3 regions of the Bacillus sp. FSL K6-0138 genome follow, and region 3 is predicted to be linked to each of the others. Evidence: predicted binding sites of a transcription regulator. Region 3 holds the regulator's gene; each other region holds the start of a gene.

What was found. The regulator Rex, encoded in region 3, represses fermentation and respiration genes when NADH is low (regulators of the CRP and FNR family bind a similar motif). The targets are predictions, from matches to a motif close to TTGTGAAATATTTCACAA.
Region 1: arcA (arginine deiminase) is a predicted target of Rex. The motif match lies at 2,575-2,592, and genes of this name have one in related genera.
Region 2: MHB78_RS12840 (TIGR04053 family radical SAM/SPASM domain-containing protein) is a predicted target of Rex. The motif match lies at 1,632-1,649, and genes of this name have one in related genera.

The regions. Positions count from the first base shown of each region.
Region 1 covers NZ_CP150286.1:4,431,901-4,437,207, reverse strand. The annotation lists gene arcD (arginine-ornithine antiporter) at 1-159, opposite strand, end outside; gene argF (ornithine carbamoyltransferase) at 213-1,220, opposite strand; gene arcA (arginine deiminase) at 1,249-2,487, opposite strand; gene argR (arginine repressor) at 2,769-3,209, opposite strand; guanidine-I (ykkC/yxkD leader) riboswitch at 3,387-3,492, shown strand; gene MHB78_RS23215 (YitT family protein) at 3,564-4,400, shown strand; one part of gene MHB78_RS23210 (IS3 family transposase) at 4,450-5,307, opposite strand, start outside.
Region 2 covers NZ_CP150286.1:2,432,790-2,438,096, reverse strand. The annotation lists gene MHB78_RS12850 (DUF438 domain-containing protein) at 1-137, opposite strand, end outside; gene MHB78_RS12845 (DUF1858 domain-containing protein) at 121-378, opposite strand; gene MHB78_RS12840 (TIGR04053 family radical SAM/SPASM domain-containing protein) at 469-1,572, opposite strand; gene MHB78_RS12835 (Crp/Fnr family transcriptional regulator) at 1,681-2,148, opposite strand; gene MHB78_RS12830 (YwiC-like family protein) at 2,295-3,017, shown strand; gene MHB78_RS12825 (Crp/Fnr family transcriptional regulator) at 3,111-3,824, opposite strand; gene MHB78_RS12820 (nitrate/nitrite transporter) at 3,989-5,176, opposite strand.
Region 3 covers NZ_CP150286.1:757,694-763,000, forward strand. The annotation lists gene MHB78_RS04130 (ABC-F family ATP-binding cassette domain-containing protein) at 1-1,715, opposite strand, end outside; gene moaC (cyclic pyranopterin monophosphate synthase MoaC) at 1,868-2,380, shown strand; gene MHB78_RS04140 (redox-sensing transcriptional repressor Rex) at 2,377-3,024, shown strand; gene MHB78_RS04145 (twin-arginine translocase TatA/TatE family subunit) at 3,046-3,222, shown strand; gene tatC (twin-arginine translocase subunit TatC) at 3,229-3,993, shown strand; gene MHB78_RS04155 (YdiK family protein) at 4,030-4,209, opposite strand; gene MHB78_RS04160 (CPBP family intramembrane glutamic endopeptidase) at 4,209-4,943, opposite strand; gene groES (co-chaperone GroES) at 5,168-5,307, shown strand, end outside.

The DNA.
Region 1 (5,307 bases), 970 kb from region 3:
GATCATGCCGGCTCCGGTGATGACCCAGCCGATCAAAATTGCCCCTGCCCCGGCGCCAGCCGCCATGTCGCTTGCGATGTTGAAGGCTCCGCCGCCGATCATTGATCCGATGACAAGCGCAATGAGCGCAAACAGACCCAGTTTTTTTTCTTCCGCCATTTTTGTCACCTCATTCGGTTTAAAGATGGAAAAGGGAATGTTCCCTTTTCCGGTCAGTCAAGGTCGCCAAGTGTTGCCGCCATGACAGCTTTGATCGTATGCATGCGGTTTTCCGCTTCATCGAATACTTTGGAATGCTTGCTGCGGAATACTTCGTCTGTCACTTCCATTTCTTTGAGGCCGTGCTGTTCGTAAACGTTTTGTCCGTATGTTGTATGAAGGTCATGGAAGGCCGGCAGACAGTGCAGGAAGATGACATTGTCATTTCCGGTTTTCTTCACGAGTTCCATGTTGACTTGGTAAGGCTTAAGAAGCTTGATCCTTTCGGCAAACTTGTCTTCTTCTCCCATGGACACCCAGACGTCCGTATACAGCACATCAGCTCCGGAAACAGCCTTGTCTGTATCGTCTGTTACGGTCACGCGTCCGCCGGATTCTTTTGCGAACGTTTCCGCCAGCTTCACGATTTCCTTATCAGGGTAGAGCTCTTGAGGCGAGCAGATTCTGACGTCCATGCCGACTTTGGCTCCGCCGATGAGCAGGCTGTTGGCGACATTATTCCGTCCGTCTCCGATATAGGTCAGTGTGACGCCTTTTACACGTCCAAGGTGTTCTTTAACTGTCATAAAGTCGGCAAGCATTTGCGTCGGATGCCATAGATCGGTTAACCCGTTCCAAACCGGCACGCCTGAATGTTCGGCCAGAGACTCGACTTTTTCGTGTTCAAAGCCGCGGAATTCGATGCCGTCAAACATCCGGCCGAGAACTTTTGCGGTGTCTTCAATCGATTCTTTTTTGCCGAGCTGTATATCGTCTTTGCCGAGATATTCCGGATGAGCGCCGAGGTCAATACAGGCGGTTGTAAAGGCGCAGCGCGTTCTTGTTGACGGTTTTTCAAAGAGCAAAGCGATGTTTTTTCCTTCTAAATAGCGGTGTTTGATGCCCTGTGCTTTTTTGTCTTTCAATTCTTGGGCAAGGTCGAGCAAATAAAGGATTTCTTTTTCTGAAAAATCTTTTTCGGCTAAATAGCATCTGCCTTTTAAATCGATTGTTTTCTCCATTTTGATTCTCTCCTTTTGACTGGATTGTTTATTTGACATCCTCGCGGTACAGCGGCATGCTCATGCAGCGCGGGCCCCCGCGGCCTCTTGAAAGCTCCCCGCTCGGAATTTCGATGACTTCGATGCCCTGTTCTCTCAAGCAGGCATTTGAGATGTAGTTCCGGTCATAGGTGACAACGACGCCTGGAGCGATAGCGAGCGTATTTGAGCCGTCATTCCACTGCTCCCGGGCCGAAGCGATTTCGTCTCCGCCTCCGCAGAAGATCAGATTCACATCTGAGAGACCAAGCGTTTTCTTCAGGACTTCCGGCAGATTGTGCTCTTCGGTAATTTGAATGTCGCCGTCTTCCGTTTTTCCGCGTTCAAGGACAAAGATCCGCATGTCTCCTTCAGGCCCCTGAATGGCCGGATGAATTGTAAACTGATCCCGGTCGACCATTGTAAACACGGTATCCAAGTGCATAAAGGCTCTGGTTTTCGGTATTTCTACGGCCAGCACCCGGCGGATTTGGCTTTGGCGTTTAAATAGATTTCTGACCAATTGCTCAATCGCCTGGGCGGATGAACGTTCAGAGACGCCGATTGCCACGGTTTCATGATTCAGCACGAGTTCGTCTCCGCCTTCGATATTGAACTTGATATCGCGGTCAAGCCAGATCGGGATATCCTTGTCCTTAAATCGCGGATGGTGCTGGACGATGTAGCGCATGAACAGCGACTCTCTCCGGCGGGCCGGTTCTTTCATTTTGTTGATGGTCAGCCCGCTGCCGATCGCGGCTGCCGGGTCTCTTGTGAAATAAAGGTTTGGCATCGGGTCGAGATAGAATGGATAATGATCATCCATCATCTCGTGCAATTGGGAACGAATGCCCTTTTCCAATTCGTTTTTTCTGATTCCGCTCATCACACGATCGACCATTGCATCCGTAGCGAACGAAAGCAGATACTCTTTTAATCTGTCGAAAGCGCCGTTTATGTCCGCTTTGCTTTCCGTCAAAAGCTCGCTGACAAACCGTTCGCGGACTGATTCGTCTTCAAGCGCTTCCGCTGCCAGCTTCTCTAAATAGAGAACTTCTACGCCTTGTTCTTTAAGAGTTTCTGCAAATTGGTCATGCTCGTGTTGAACGGCCGGTAAAAAAGGAATATCGTCAAAAAGAAGCCGTCCAAGATACTCGGGTGTAAGGTTTTCCAATTCCCGCCCGGGCCGCTTCAGCATGACCGTTTTCAAAGTGCCGATTTCTGAGTAAACGTGAATCGGTGTCGTCATGATCATCCCGCCTCCTAAGCTCTTTTTGTTACATGTACAGCTTAAAACAGCGGGAAAGATGACGCTGTGAAAGCGATAACAGCAAAAATGTGAACTATTTCACTTATTTTTTGATGGGGCAAAAGCAAAAATGAATAAATATGACAAAATGAATATAAACCTTTGTCAGGCCAACAAAGAAAACGTATAAACGCTGTATATTTTTTGCGGAGATTTTTCGAAAAAAATTTTTTGGGAATAAAAAAAGCCGGCCCCGTTTAGGGCGGCTCTGGAGGACGGCATCAGCACAAATTCTCGCAGAATGCTTGAGCCGTTTCAGGAGATTGAGAGATGACAAGGCATGTATCATTTCCGCAAATACAGCCCAGCATTTCGGGACGTCCGAGCTGATCGAGCAAAACACCGATCGTGTGGGCATTCCCGGGCATCGTTTTAATGATGACCAGATTTCCCGAGCGGGTGACCTGCAGGACGACATCCGAAATTTTCTCCTTCAAAATTTTTGAAGGGTTTAATGATAAAGAAGCGTTTGTGCGGTAGACGAGTTTTCCGTTTTCATCGATCTGTTTGACAAGGCACATCTCTTTCATATCCCTTGAAATGGTCGACTGGGAGGCCGAAATGCCGCGGCTCTTCAAAAGGCCGGTCAGCTGCTCCTGCGTTTCAACGGGATGTTCGAGAATGATCTGTTTAATGATCCATTGCCGTTTCTGTTTATCCATATTGGCGCCTCCTAAAAAAAGCAAGCACGTACATCTATTATTATAGGACGTTTTTTCGGTTATACATGGAAGCTATTTTACAGAAAATCAAATCTTTTATGGATGAGAAAGGGGGTTGATAGGCTGCCGAAATTCACTTATAATGCTTGGAGATGACAAATTGATAGAACGAAAGAAAAGGTGGTTTTCTAGGGTTCCGCAATGCCTAAAGCGTTGGTCTGGTCCGAGAGAAAACACATAACGATACATCGTTATGACACGGTGGGATAAAAGCCCAGGAGTTTTTGCTCGTTTCGAGCTCTCTCCTGGGTTTTTATTTTGATCATTTCATCATGGGAAAAGGAGCTGACAAATATGAAAAAGAAAGTCATTGATATCATCATGATTGTGATAGGCGCATTTTTCTTTGCGTTGGCTGTTAACTTGTTTGCGATACCGAACGATTTCGGAGAAGGGGGCGTTACAGGGGTCACCCTCATCTTGTATTACCTGTTTGAGTGGTCGCCGGGTGTGACCAACTTTATCCTGAACGGAATTCTCCTTATCATCGGCTATAGGTTTTTGGATAAAAAAACGACGATATACACGATCATCGCGGTAGTGGCGAATTCGTTTTTTCTGCACGTTACGGAAGGTTGGGCGATCCCCTCTCATGAACTGATCATCAGCGCGATTTTTGCCGGCGTATTTGCCGGCGTCGGAATCGGCATGATCATCCGCGTCGGGGGAACGACAGCCGGATCGGCGATCCTCGCGAGAATCGCCAATAAATACTTTGACTGGAATATCAGCTATGCTTTATTAATGATCGATTTGGTGGTCGTATTCAGTTCTTACTTCATCATCGGAGCCGAAAAGCTGATGTTTACGATCGTCATGCTTTACATTGCCACCAAGGTGATGGATTTCATCATTGAAGGGCTCAATACGAAAAAAGCGATTACGATTATTTCAGAGCGCAAAAACGACATCGCCGAACAAGTCAATACGCTGATGGACAGAGGCGTCACGGTCTTATCGGGCCGCGGCCATTATACGGGTGATTCGAAAGAGATTTTATATATCGTGATCAATAAGCAGGAGCTGTCCATGCTGAAAAAGATCATCAGAAGCACCGACAAAAAGGCTTTTGTCATCATTCACGATGTAAGGGATGTTTTTGGCGAGGGGTTTGTAGATATATCGAAATAGAAGGCTGCCGGATGTGAAGTGACCCCCAAAAGTTAGACAGCTTATTTTCTCAAGTAACATGACTGGCATGAATCCGGTATTGTACTGGGCTCATGCCTTTTAATTTTGCCTTGATCCGTTTGTGATTATAGTAATCGATATATGTTACGAGCTCTTGTTTAAAATGCTCGATGCTTTGAAATTCGTTGAAATGGATAAACTCTGATTTTAAAATACCAAAGAAACTTTCAATGACCGCGTTATCGTAACAGTTTCCCTTACGAGACATACTTTGAATAATATTTCGTTCCTTTAGGGCGTGGCGATACTGTTTCATTTGATAGTGCCAGCCCTGATCGGAGTGAATCAACAGATTTTCTTTATCTGTCAGCTGTTCAAATGATTTTTCCAACATCTCGGATACCAATGAATACGTTGGCCTGGATCCAATTGTATAAGCAATGATTTCGCCATTAAATAAATCAAGCATTGGCGATAAATAGAGCTTCTCCCCAAATAATTTAAATTCCGTGATATCTGTTACCCATTTCATCTTCGGCTTTTCCGCCTTGAAATTCCGCTCTAGCCTGTTTGGTGCCACCGTGCCGGTTTCTCCTTTATACGAACGGTATTTTTTCATCCGTACGAGACATTTCAACCCCAGTTCCTTCATGAGGCGATATATTTTTTTATGATTCATTTGATATCCCCGGTTTTTAAGCTCGTCGCGTATCCGGCGGTACCCGTAACGGCCTTTATGTTCATGATAAATCGATTGAATCAGTGTTTTTAATTTGGCATCTTTGTCTGGAAGACCGAAGGTTTTGACCCAGTAATAATACGTACTGCGTGGAATTCCAGCCAGTTTAAGCAGGGCTTTTACCGGAAATTCAGTCCTTAGTTCAAATACTACTTGGGCCTTTTCTTG
Region 2 (5,307 bases), 1.7 Mb from region 3:
AAAGCTTGCTGAAATCGTTTTTTTACTTCATCATAGGGTGTTCCTTTATGAAGGGCGATGATGATGTCTTTCAGCTGCTGCATTCTTTCATTTGATAAGTCTTGCTGAATTTCTCTGTTGTTAATGATTTCGCTCATTGTTCGTCTCCTCTCCAAAAACAGGTTCAAAACCGTGTTCCCTTAATGCATCCAAGACGTGCGCCAAGTCGATTTGTTTCAGCCGGGCACCCTTTGGGATCGTCATGATGCGGCCGGCAGTTTCAAGCATTCCAGGCTTTGAGATGTGATCAAAACCGATGTCTTTCATCAAGTTTTTCAGCTCAGGATGCAATGTGCAAAGGTCGTAGACCGAAGCGTTTAAATTCAATGTCTTGTTCAACAGGAATCACATCCTTTGAAATTGATGATCATTCTCATATATAACGATAATACAAGTGCACCAAAGTCTTTGTGATCCAGGTCACATTTTCTAGCGCAATGCCTTCGGAATATAGATGCAGCTCGGGTCGCTTTCCAAATAATCGCCGGTCAATGCATAGGCGCGTGAACGTGATCCGCCGCAGACATGCCGGAATTCGCAGATTCCGCATTTGCCTTTATATCCGTCGGGGTTTCGCAACTCTTTGAAAACGGGCGACTCCCGGTAAATCTCTGACAGCGGCTGTTTTCGGACGTTTCCGGCTTTTACGGGCAATAGGCCGCTTGGATATACATCGCCTATATGGGAGATAAACAAAAAGCCGTTTCCGTCATTGACGCCTTTAGGCGCACGCCCTAATCCGCCGATCGCGTCAATTTTGCCTTTTTCAAGCGCATCCTCATAGCGGATCTGAAGATCGGGGTCTTTGGCCTCCCGCATTTTTTGCTGGATGACAACCCGTCTGTAGGGCTGGGCTGCCGTTGTTTTAATATCAAACGGTGCTTCCTTTGCCAAACGGCTGAGCCAAAGAAACACTTTTTCATGTTGTACGGCTGAAATCATGTCATCCCGATGGGCACGTCCGGTCGGAACGAGGAAAAACACGCTCCACAGCACACAATTCAGTTGTTCAATCAGCTTTGCCATTTCCTCCAAATAATCGATGTTATACGTTGAAATGACGGTATTGATCTGCAGCGGAAGATTGAATTCATGAATGTATCGAATCGCTTTCATCGTTAAATCAAAAGAACCGTCTGTTCCTCTAAAATGATCATGGATCTTGCGGTTGGGTCCGTCTAAGCTGAACGCCCAGCGGGATAAGCCGATATCTTTGGCGGTTTTGATGGCTTCCTTCGTCACATTTGGCGTCGCGCTCGGCGTCATGGAAATGCGGACGCCTTTTTGGACGGCGTATTGAATGATGTCAAAGACGTCCTCCCGCATGAGCGGATCACCGCCGGTCAGCACTAAAATAGGATTGTTCATCAAGTAGATTTCATCGATTAACGCTTTTCCTTCTTCAAGCGAGAGCTCCCTCGGGTCGCGATAGTGTTGCGCCGAAGCCCGGCAATGGAGGCATTTCAGCTCACAGGCTCTTGTCAGCTCCCAAATTACGATAAACGGAGCCTCATGAAAATTGCACTGTATCATCTGTCATCTGTCCTTTCCTTCACATTCGAGTCCATCGTATCGGAAAAAGAGAAGCAGAAATGTTAAGTAGATCACATCTAAAAGGGGAGAGAAGGGGAGAAGCCCTTCTCAATTGGCATCTTCCGGGGCGGAACGGAGGTAGCGCAAAAATAATTGATAGGAAAAGTATAAATTTTGCTGGAGAAGTTTGAGAAAGTTCATTTGCAGTTGGTGATTGTACGTCATCATTTTTTTGAATATCGTAAAAGGAATTTCAAGCACAGCGGTGTCAGCGGCAGTTTTAACAGAAATAAACGGAGACAAAAAAGGTTCTCCCTTTTGATCAATGGGAAATACATCGCCTTTTTCCCACTCGGCGATGATGCGGGATTCCTCGGGAAGCCTTTTGTCCGCAAAATAAACTTCACCTTTCAAAACAAAATAGACGGATTGAGAATGCAGAAACGATCGGCAAGGACGGGACGATCCGATATCGATCACTCTTCCGTTTTTCAGAAGCCTTTTAATGATGGGAAGAGGAACTCCCAGAAACATAGGAAGATTTTTCAGAAATAACAAGTGGTCAAACCGGTCCATTGATTGTCCTCCTTCTATGTAGGTAGCTACAGTATAGAGCGGCAGCCAGAAAAAGGCAGTGATATAATTCACACTTGTATGAAAAATGTCACTCTCTGGCAGGCATAAAGTTTTTATAATGGAAGAGAAGGAAGGGAGGACTTTTTATGAAAATGTTGATACCAAAACAGCATGGTGCCTGGGCAATGCTTGTGATTCCTTTTCTCCTCGGAGTGATCGGCGGGGGAATGCATATGCGGCATATCCCGCTGTTTGCCGGCTGGCTGTTTCTGTACCTTGCCGCTTTTCCCGTCACGATGATGGTGAAAAAGAAAAAGACCGCTTTCTATCAAAAATGGGCGGCTGTCTACAGCATACCGGCCTTGCTTTTCCTGCTGGCCGCAGTATGGACGCTTCCTGAGCTTGCCTGGGTCGGATTGTCTCTGTTTCCGCTTTTTCTCGTCAACCTTTACTATGCGAAAGGAAACAATGACAGGGCGCTCCTGAATGATGTCGCAGCGATCATCGTTTTTGCATCCGGGGGGCTTCTCGGATATTGGGCAGGGGCGGAACATCTCGACGGCTGCGCATGGTTCGTTTTCTTCCAGTCGATTTTGTTTTTTGTCGGTAGCGCCTTTTACGTAAAATCGATGATCCGCGAGAAGAAAAACAAGCGGTTTCAATATTATTCATGGGGCTATCATGCTGCACTGCCTTTTTTATCTTTGGCTTTTGGAGCGGGCTGGGCGGTTATTGCTTTTATTCCGAGCAGCTTGAGGGCATGGTATTTATACGGCAAAAAGCTTACAGTTAAGAAAATCGGCATCCTTGAGTTGCTGAATGCCTGTTTTTTTATGTTCGCGATAGGCGCCTTTTTGCTGAACACATAAATAAAAACAAGGACGGTTCTTGTCCTTGTTTCCGTTTGCCGCAAAGGAAGCAGTCAACCGGGCCGTTTCCAAGCCGGGGCCCTGTTTTCCCTTTTAGTCGATGTTGCATATTTCAATCGGGCAGTTTTCGCAGTCAATTTCGCGTTTTAAGTAGTTCAGCTTGTGGATGACGATTTTTCCGGATTCTTCAATCGAGATGACGCCGCTTTTCCGCAGGTCACTCAGCATCCGGTTGATGCTTTCTCTTGCAGCCGCGCAAAATTTCGCCAAATCCTGGTTTGTCAGCACGATGTTAATGAGAATGCCGTCACTCCTCGTAATGCCGTAGCTGTTCGCGAGGCGGATCAGCGTTGAATACAGCGCGCCTTTTTTCCCATTGAGCAGGAGATCGCGGATTTTCGATTGAATCTTGCGCAAATGAGTACTCATCCATTTCATAAATTCAAAAGTCATCGCACCGTTTTGAATCAGTTCTTTTTCGAGTTTATCTTTTTTAATGACCATTACTTCGCCGTCTGAGAGGATCTTTGCGCTCAGCATATATTTTGCTTCATCAGTGAAAAGCGTCAGCTCTCCTACAATATCATTCTTTTTGCACATTCTTAGTGTCAGTTCTTTTCCGTCGGACGTCAATTTGCCAATTTGGACGAGCCCTGACTGAATGAGATACAGCTCTTCTGCATCCATACCTTCTTGAAAAAGATAAGTATTTTGTCGGATTTTTCTTTTGGTGCTGATCGATTCCAATAACCGGTACAAGTCAGCGGAAAGCAGATCTGTATCAGATTTTCGAACAGTCACATTCATCGAGCGTCACCCCTTTTAAAGAAAATCATATGAAAACAGTTTTATTGTACCGTTAAATAAGCCTGAAGGGTCTCGAAAGTAATAACAATCTTGTGAACATAATCCGATTGTCACAGAAAAAGAACCTGAGAGCAATAGTCTCAGGTCTTTCGTATGAAGTGCGCTTATTGGACATCGCGTGTGTCTGTCCTTGACGATGTTTTCCCCGATTCCTGAAAATACATCCATGCCACGATGACAAAGCTGGCAAGGGCCGCTTCAGACAAAGCCATGAATCCGATCGCATAATGGCCTGTCGCCTGAAAGACGCTTGACAGGATGAGCGGCGGGAAGAATCCGCCTAAACCGCCCATTGCCGAAACGATGCCATTGACGATTCCGGCTTGTTTCGAAAAATAAAGCGGCACTAATTTGAAGACGACTCCGTTTCCGATTCCGGCGCATACGGCGACTGTCAGTACCCCGAATCCGTAGAGTCCTAGATTCGGCGAGAAGGCCAGTAAAATTCCGGACAGCGTACAGCCTGCGAAAACATACATTAAGAGCTTCAGCGGGTTGAACTTATCTCCAAGCCATCCCCCGACAGGTCTGAGAAAAGTCGCGACGGCGATAAAGCCGGCGGTTCTGAGGCCTGAATCAACCGGATCAAGTCCGAAGTGGTTCACAAGAAAGTTCGGAAGGTAGACTGTGAACGCCACAAAAGAACCGAATGTGATAAAGTAAAACAGACTTAAAAACCATAGTTTTTGATTTTGATAGACGGCTTTCATTTGCTCTTTTACCGAAACTGTAACCCTCGGTTCTTTCTTGTCTCCAAATAAAAAGTTCAGCAAAGCAAATGCAGCGACCAGGATCAGATACATTCGAACCGTATTCGGCCACCCCGCGGTTTTGGCGATAACGGGAGCGGCAAACGTGGTAATTGCCGTTCCAATGTTTCCGGCTCCATAAATCCCATTGATAAAACCGTGTTTTTCTTTCGGATAATACTTTGGCAAAGATGTTACTCCGATCGAGAAGACCGCTCCGCTGATCCCCAGGAAAAATCCGCCGATGACTAAATCGGACAATGAATCAGCTGCACTGATCCAAAAAATCGGGAACAGGAGCAGCAAAAAACTGATCATGAACGTTAATCGCGCCCCAAATTTGTTTGTATAGTACCCAAGCGGTATCCGAAGCAGCGACCCAAGTATGACCGGGATAGCGGTAACCAGGGAAATCTCGCCTTCAGTCAGGGGAATATCCTTTTTAATATGAGGCATTAAAGATGAAATCAACACCCAAGCCATAAATCCTGCCACCAAACTAAATGACTGCAGCGGCAACTGCAATTTTTGACGATTTACCATGACGGCTTTGCTCCTTTCAAAAGGGAAAAATGTAATATTTCATTAGCATGTTTATCTTACAAAAAGTCTTCAACAAACATTGTGAACAACATCACACGGCAATCGGATTGATTGATGTTTAAGAGGCGGGG
Region 3 (5,307 bases):
CTCTTCCATTCCTTTTCTTCTTCATAGCTCCGCTTTGTTTTGGCCTTATCTGCATCAGGTTTGCTTTGCTCGTCTGTATTTTGCTTTTCCAGTGCTTTAAGCTCAAGCTGCTGGGCCTTTTTTTCCGTATAATAATCGTAGTCTCCTAAATATTCTTCCACTTTCTCAGGTGAAAGCTCGAATACTTTTGTTGCAATGCGGTTGATAAAATAGCGGTCATGGGACACGAACAAAATCGTTCCCGGATAATCGATCAAAGCATTTTCCAATATTTCTTTGCTGTCCAAGTCAAGATGGTTTGTCGGCTCGTCAAGAATGAGAAAATTGGCTTTTTGAAGCATCAGCTTCGCGAGCGCGAGCCGTGCTTTTTCGCCGCCGCTCAGGGCGTGAACAGGCTTTAAGACATCGTCTCCGGAAAACAGGAAATTCCCGAGGCATGTTCTGATATCTTTCTCATTCATCTCGGGGTAGTCGTCCCAAAGCTCGTCAAGCACGCGCTTGGACGAATGGAGTTCAGCCTGCTCCTGGTCGTAATAGCCGATCGAGACGTGTGAACCGGTTGATATCGTGCCTGTAAGGGGTTTAAGCTTTTGAATCAGCGTTTTTAAAAGGGTTGATTTGCCTACTCCGTTAGGGCCGACAAGGGCCACGCTTTCACCGCGCGAAATTTGAAAATAGAGCGAGCGGAGGAGCGGAGGCTGATCTTGGTAGCTGACCGTCAAATCCTGAACGCGCAGGACGTCGTTTCCGCTTTGCCGGGCAATGTCAAAACGGAAGGAGGCCGATTTTTCGTCGCCGAGCGGTTTATCCATGACGTCCATCCGTTCAAGCTGTTTGCGCCTGCTTTGTGCGCGTTTTGTCGTTGAAGCCCTCGCCAGGTTTCGGTCGACGAAGTCCTGGAGTTTGGCGATTTCATCCTGCTGCTTTTCATACAGTTTCATTTCTTTTTCAAGCTGTTCAGCTTTTAATTTCAGATAATCGCTGTAGTTTCCGATGTATTTTTTGCTCCTGGAGCGGGATATTTCGTACACCTGGGTGACAACCTTATCAAGAAAGTACCTGTCATGGGAGACGATGAGTATCGCTCCGCTGTAGTTTTGCAAATATTGCTCAAGCCAGGTAAGCGTATCGATGTCAAGGTGGTTCGTCGGTTCATCGAGAATGAGCAGGTCAGGTTTGGCCAGTAGCATTTTTCCGAGAGCGAGCCTCGTTTTTTGTCCTCCGCTTAAATCCTGGACGCGCGCGGTGTCGCCGTATCCGGCAAATCCGAGACCATGGATCACGGATCTGACGTCGGCTTCATATTGGTAGCCGCCCTTATCTTTAAATTCCTGCTGCAGTCTGTCGTACGTTTTCATTAACGATTCAAGCTTGTCGGGTGCAGCATGCGCCATCTGCTCTTCGACTGAGCGCATCTCTTTTTCCATCGCTTTCAGATGATCGAATACAGTCAGCAATTCTTCTTTTATTGAAAGCTTTGAATCGAGTCCCGAATGCTGATCAAGGTAGCCGATTGTTAAATCCTTCGGCTTGATGATGTCCCCTTTTTCATAAGAAAGCCTGCCGGCGATAATTTTCAAAAAAGTCGATTTTCCGGCTCCGTTGCGCCCGACGATCGCAATCCGGTCCCGGGATCTGACTTCCAGCTTTATATTCGTTAAAATGGAATCGGCTCCAAACGATTTTGAGAGCTGATTGACTTGTAAAATCATCATGATTTATTTCACCTCTTGTTTGCTATTTTTAGTGTAGCCTATCAGATAGCAGTCAGCAAACAATTAAGCGGAGTCTGGAAGATTTTAACCAAAAGGAAAAGACAGATTGAAAAAAATAGTGTATGATCTTTAGTAAGGAGAGTTTTATAATGATGAACCAATTTACGCATTTTAACGAACAAGGCAGAGCCAAGATGGTTGATATAAGCGAAAAGGAAGCTTCAGTGCGAACTGCTGTAGCTTTCTCAAGCGTGTCTATGAAAAGAGACGTGCATGAAAAAATCAAAAACCAGGAGATGGGGAAAGGCGATGTGCTGGCTGTGGCTCAGGTGGCAGGAATCATGGCGGCAAAACAAACGTCCGACATCATCCCGATGTGCCATCCGATCGCTCTGAAGGGAGTCGACATCGCCTTTCGATGGGAAGAAAAAGACCAGAACAGCATCCTGCATATTCAGTCAACCGTCAAGACAAAAGGGAGCACAGGTGTGGAAATGGAAGCGTTAACGTCAGTTTCCGTATGTGCGCTGACCGTCTATGACATGTGCAAGGCTGCGGATAAGGGAATGGTGATAGGACCGACCTATCTCGCTGAAAAAACAGGCGGGAAAAGCGGTGACTATAAAAGGGAAAAAGCTGATGTAAACATGGAGGATCGTTTATGAACTTGGATCATTCAAAAATTCCGCAAGCGACAGCTAAGCGGCTGCCGCTATACTATCGTTTTTTAAAAAACCTTCATGCATCCGGAAAGCAGCGTGTTTCATCCGCTGAATTGAGCGATGCCGTAAAAGTCGATTCTGCCACGATTCGGAGGGACTTTTCATATTTCGGTGCACTCGGCAAAAAAGGCTACGGCTATAATGTGAATTATTTGCTGTCCTTTTTCAGAAAGACGCTCGACCAGGATGAAATGACAAACGTAACGCTTATCGGCGTAGGAAATTTAGGGACAGCCTTTCTCCATTACAACTTCATTAAAAACAACAATACGAAAATCTCAATGGCTTTCGATATCAATGAAAGCAAAATCGGAAAAGAAGTCGGAGGCGTTCCCGTTTACGATTTAAATGACCTTGAAAAGCATTTGACAAACGATATTCCCGTCGCGATTTTGACGGTCCCGGCCCAGGCCGCCCAACCTATTACGGACAGGCTTGTTGCGCTCGGTATTAAAGGCATTCTCAATTTTACGCCGGCCCGTTTGAATGTGCCGGAACACATTCGAATTCATCATATAGATTTAGCGGTTGAACTTCAGTCATTGGTATATTTTCTGAAGCATTATTCAATGACAGAAGAAAAATGACGGAAAGGGGGAGGCTTTTACATGCCGACAATCGGTCCTGGAAGCTTTATTTTAATCGTTATCTTGGCGATTCTGATTTTCGGTCCGCAAAAACTTCCTGAACTGGGAAAGGCAGCAGGCAAGACGCTAAGGGAGTTTAAAAACGCAACAAGAGGTCTGGCAGACGACGAAAGCGAAAAAAAGAAAGAAGATCAGTAGGATGGGATGACATTGATGAAGGGAAGAGAAATGTCGCTTCTGGAACATATTATTGAACTGCGAAGACGGCTCGTGTTCATTGCCTTCTTTTTTGCCGTTTTTGTCATGGCGGGCTTCTTTTTGGCTAAGCCGATCATTCTTTATTTGCAGCAGACCGATGAAGCGAAACTGCTGACGCTGAACGCGTTTAAACTGACCGATCCGCTCTTGGTATACATGCAGTTCGCTGTCATTATCGGCGCTGTGATGACCTCGCCGCTTGTCTTGTACCAGCTGTGGGCTTTTATCAGCCCGGGGCTGTATGAAAAAGAACGCAAAGTGACGCTAAGCTATATTCCTGTATCGATCATACTTTTTTTAGGCGGCATTGCTTTTTCTTATTTTATTTTATTTCCGTTTGTCGTTGAATTTATGACGAATCTTTCCGATGATCTTAAGGTGAATCAAGTCATCGGGATTTATGAGTATTTTCAGTTTTTAATACAGCTGACGCTTCCTTTCGGCTTATTGTTTCAGATGCCTGTGATCATTATGTTCATTACAAGGCTCGGTTTGGTGACGCCCATGATGTTGGCTAAGATCAGGAAGTATGCATACTTCTTTTTGTTCGTCATCGCGGCGTTCATCACGCCTCCTGATATGTTGTCCGATTTTATGGTGGCAGCGCCTCTTTTGATCCTGTATGAAATCAGCATCATCATTTCGAGAATTTCCTACAGGAAAGCGCAGAAAGCCGTCATTCAGGAAGCCAATCAGGCATTTTTAAAATAAAGGGCCATCTCTTTTTGAGAGAATGGCTCTTTTTCTTTATTTTTTCCGCTTTGAAAGGGCGAACATTTTGAAGGAAATGCTGATGTTATAGGCGGCGAACAGCATCAGGAGAATGGTGTAGAACGACCACATATTCCCCGGAGAGGTCGCTGCCAGATACGTAAACAGCACGCCCGTCAAAAAATACATCACGCCCCAAAACACCGGGCTTCTCATCATAAAAATCCTCCGATAATCAGCTGCACTTTTTCAACCCGTTCCAAATAGTCCTGAATCTGGCCCTGAAACGTCTGCATGATCACGACAAACGTATTCATGGCGACGTGGGCAAAGATCGGCACGATAATCCGGTTTGTCCTGACGTACAAAAAAGCGAATGTGAAGCCCATTGCCGCATAGATTAAAAAGTGTGAGAAATCTATGTGGACAACCGAGAAAAGGACGGAGCTGAACAGAGCAGCGATAAAGAAATTCGTTTTTTCATATATAGCTCCGAAAATGATCTTTCTGAAAATGATTTCTTCCAGAATGGGGCCGAACACAGAAGAGACGATGACCATGAGCGGCAATGCCTGAATCAATTTCATGATCATTTGCGTATTTTCCGACTCGGGATTGGCCCCGAATAGCGTCATTTCAATCATGGCAGCAATTGACTGAGCAAAAATCGCGAGAAAAACGCCGCCGACCGCCCAGGCTACCGATGCCCCAATCGATGCTTTCGGCCTGTTTCGAAGCGTTGTTTTCGGCACTGTCCTTAAAATCAGCAGCACGATGACGAGACAGAGCAAAAAGGCAATGACTGACCATACGCTTGTCAGCGTCAGCTTTGCTTGAACGGGAGTCTGTCCTTTTCCTACGCCGAGCAGGTAAAGCAGAGGCACGCCGACGATGGACGACAATTGCATGAGGACGTATGTCAAAATAATAAACCAGTATTGTTTTCTCAAGCCGTATGTACTCCTTTTCTAGAATCTAAAGCAGACTACATTTATTGTAACACACTCTTATTAAATTATCGGATGGGAAAGGGAAACGGAAACTTGCAAGCGCAAAAATTTTTAGACTTATCACTTGAAATTGCCAGGGAGATTCTTTATTATAAGAATTGTGTTAGCACTCAATGAGTGTGAGTGCTAAAATTACATATGAAAATATTGAGGAGGTTGTTTCATTGTTAAAGCCATTAGGTGATCGCGTTGTCATTGAGCTCGTTGAGTCTGAAGAAAAAACTGCTAGCGGAATCGTACTTCCTGACTCCGCAAAAGAAAAACCCCAAGAGGGTAAAGTAGTTGCTGCCGGTTCAGGCCGTGT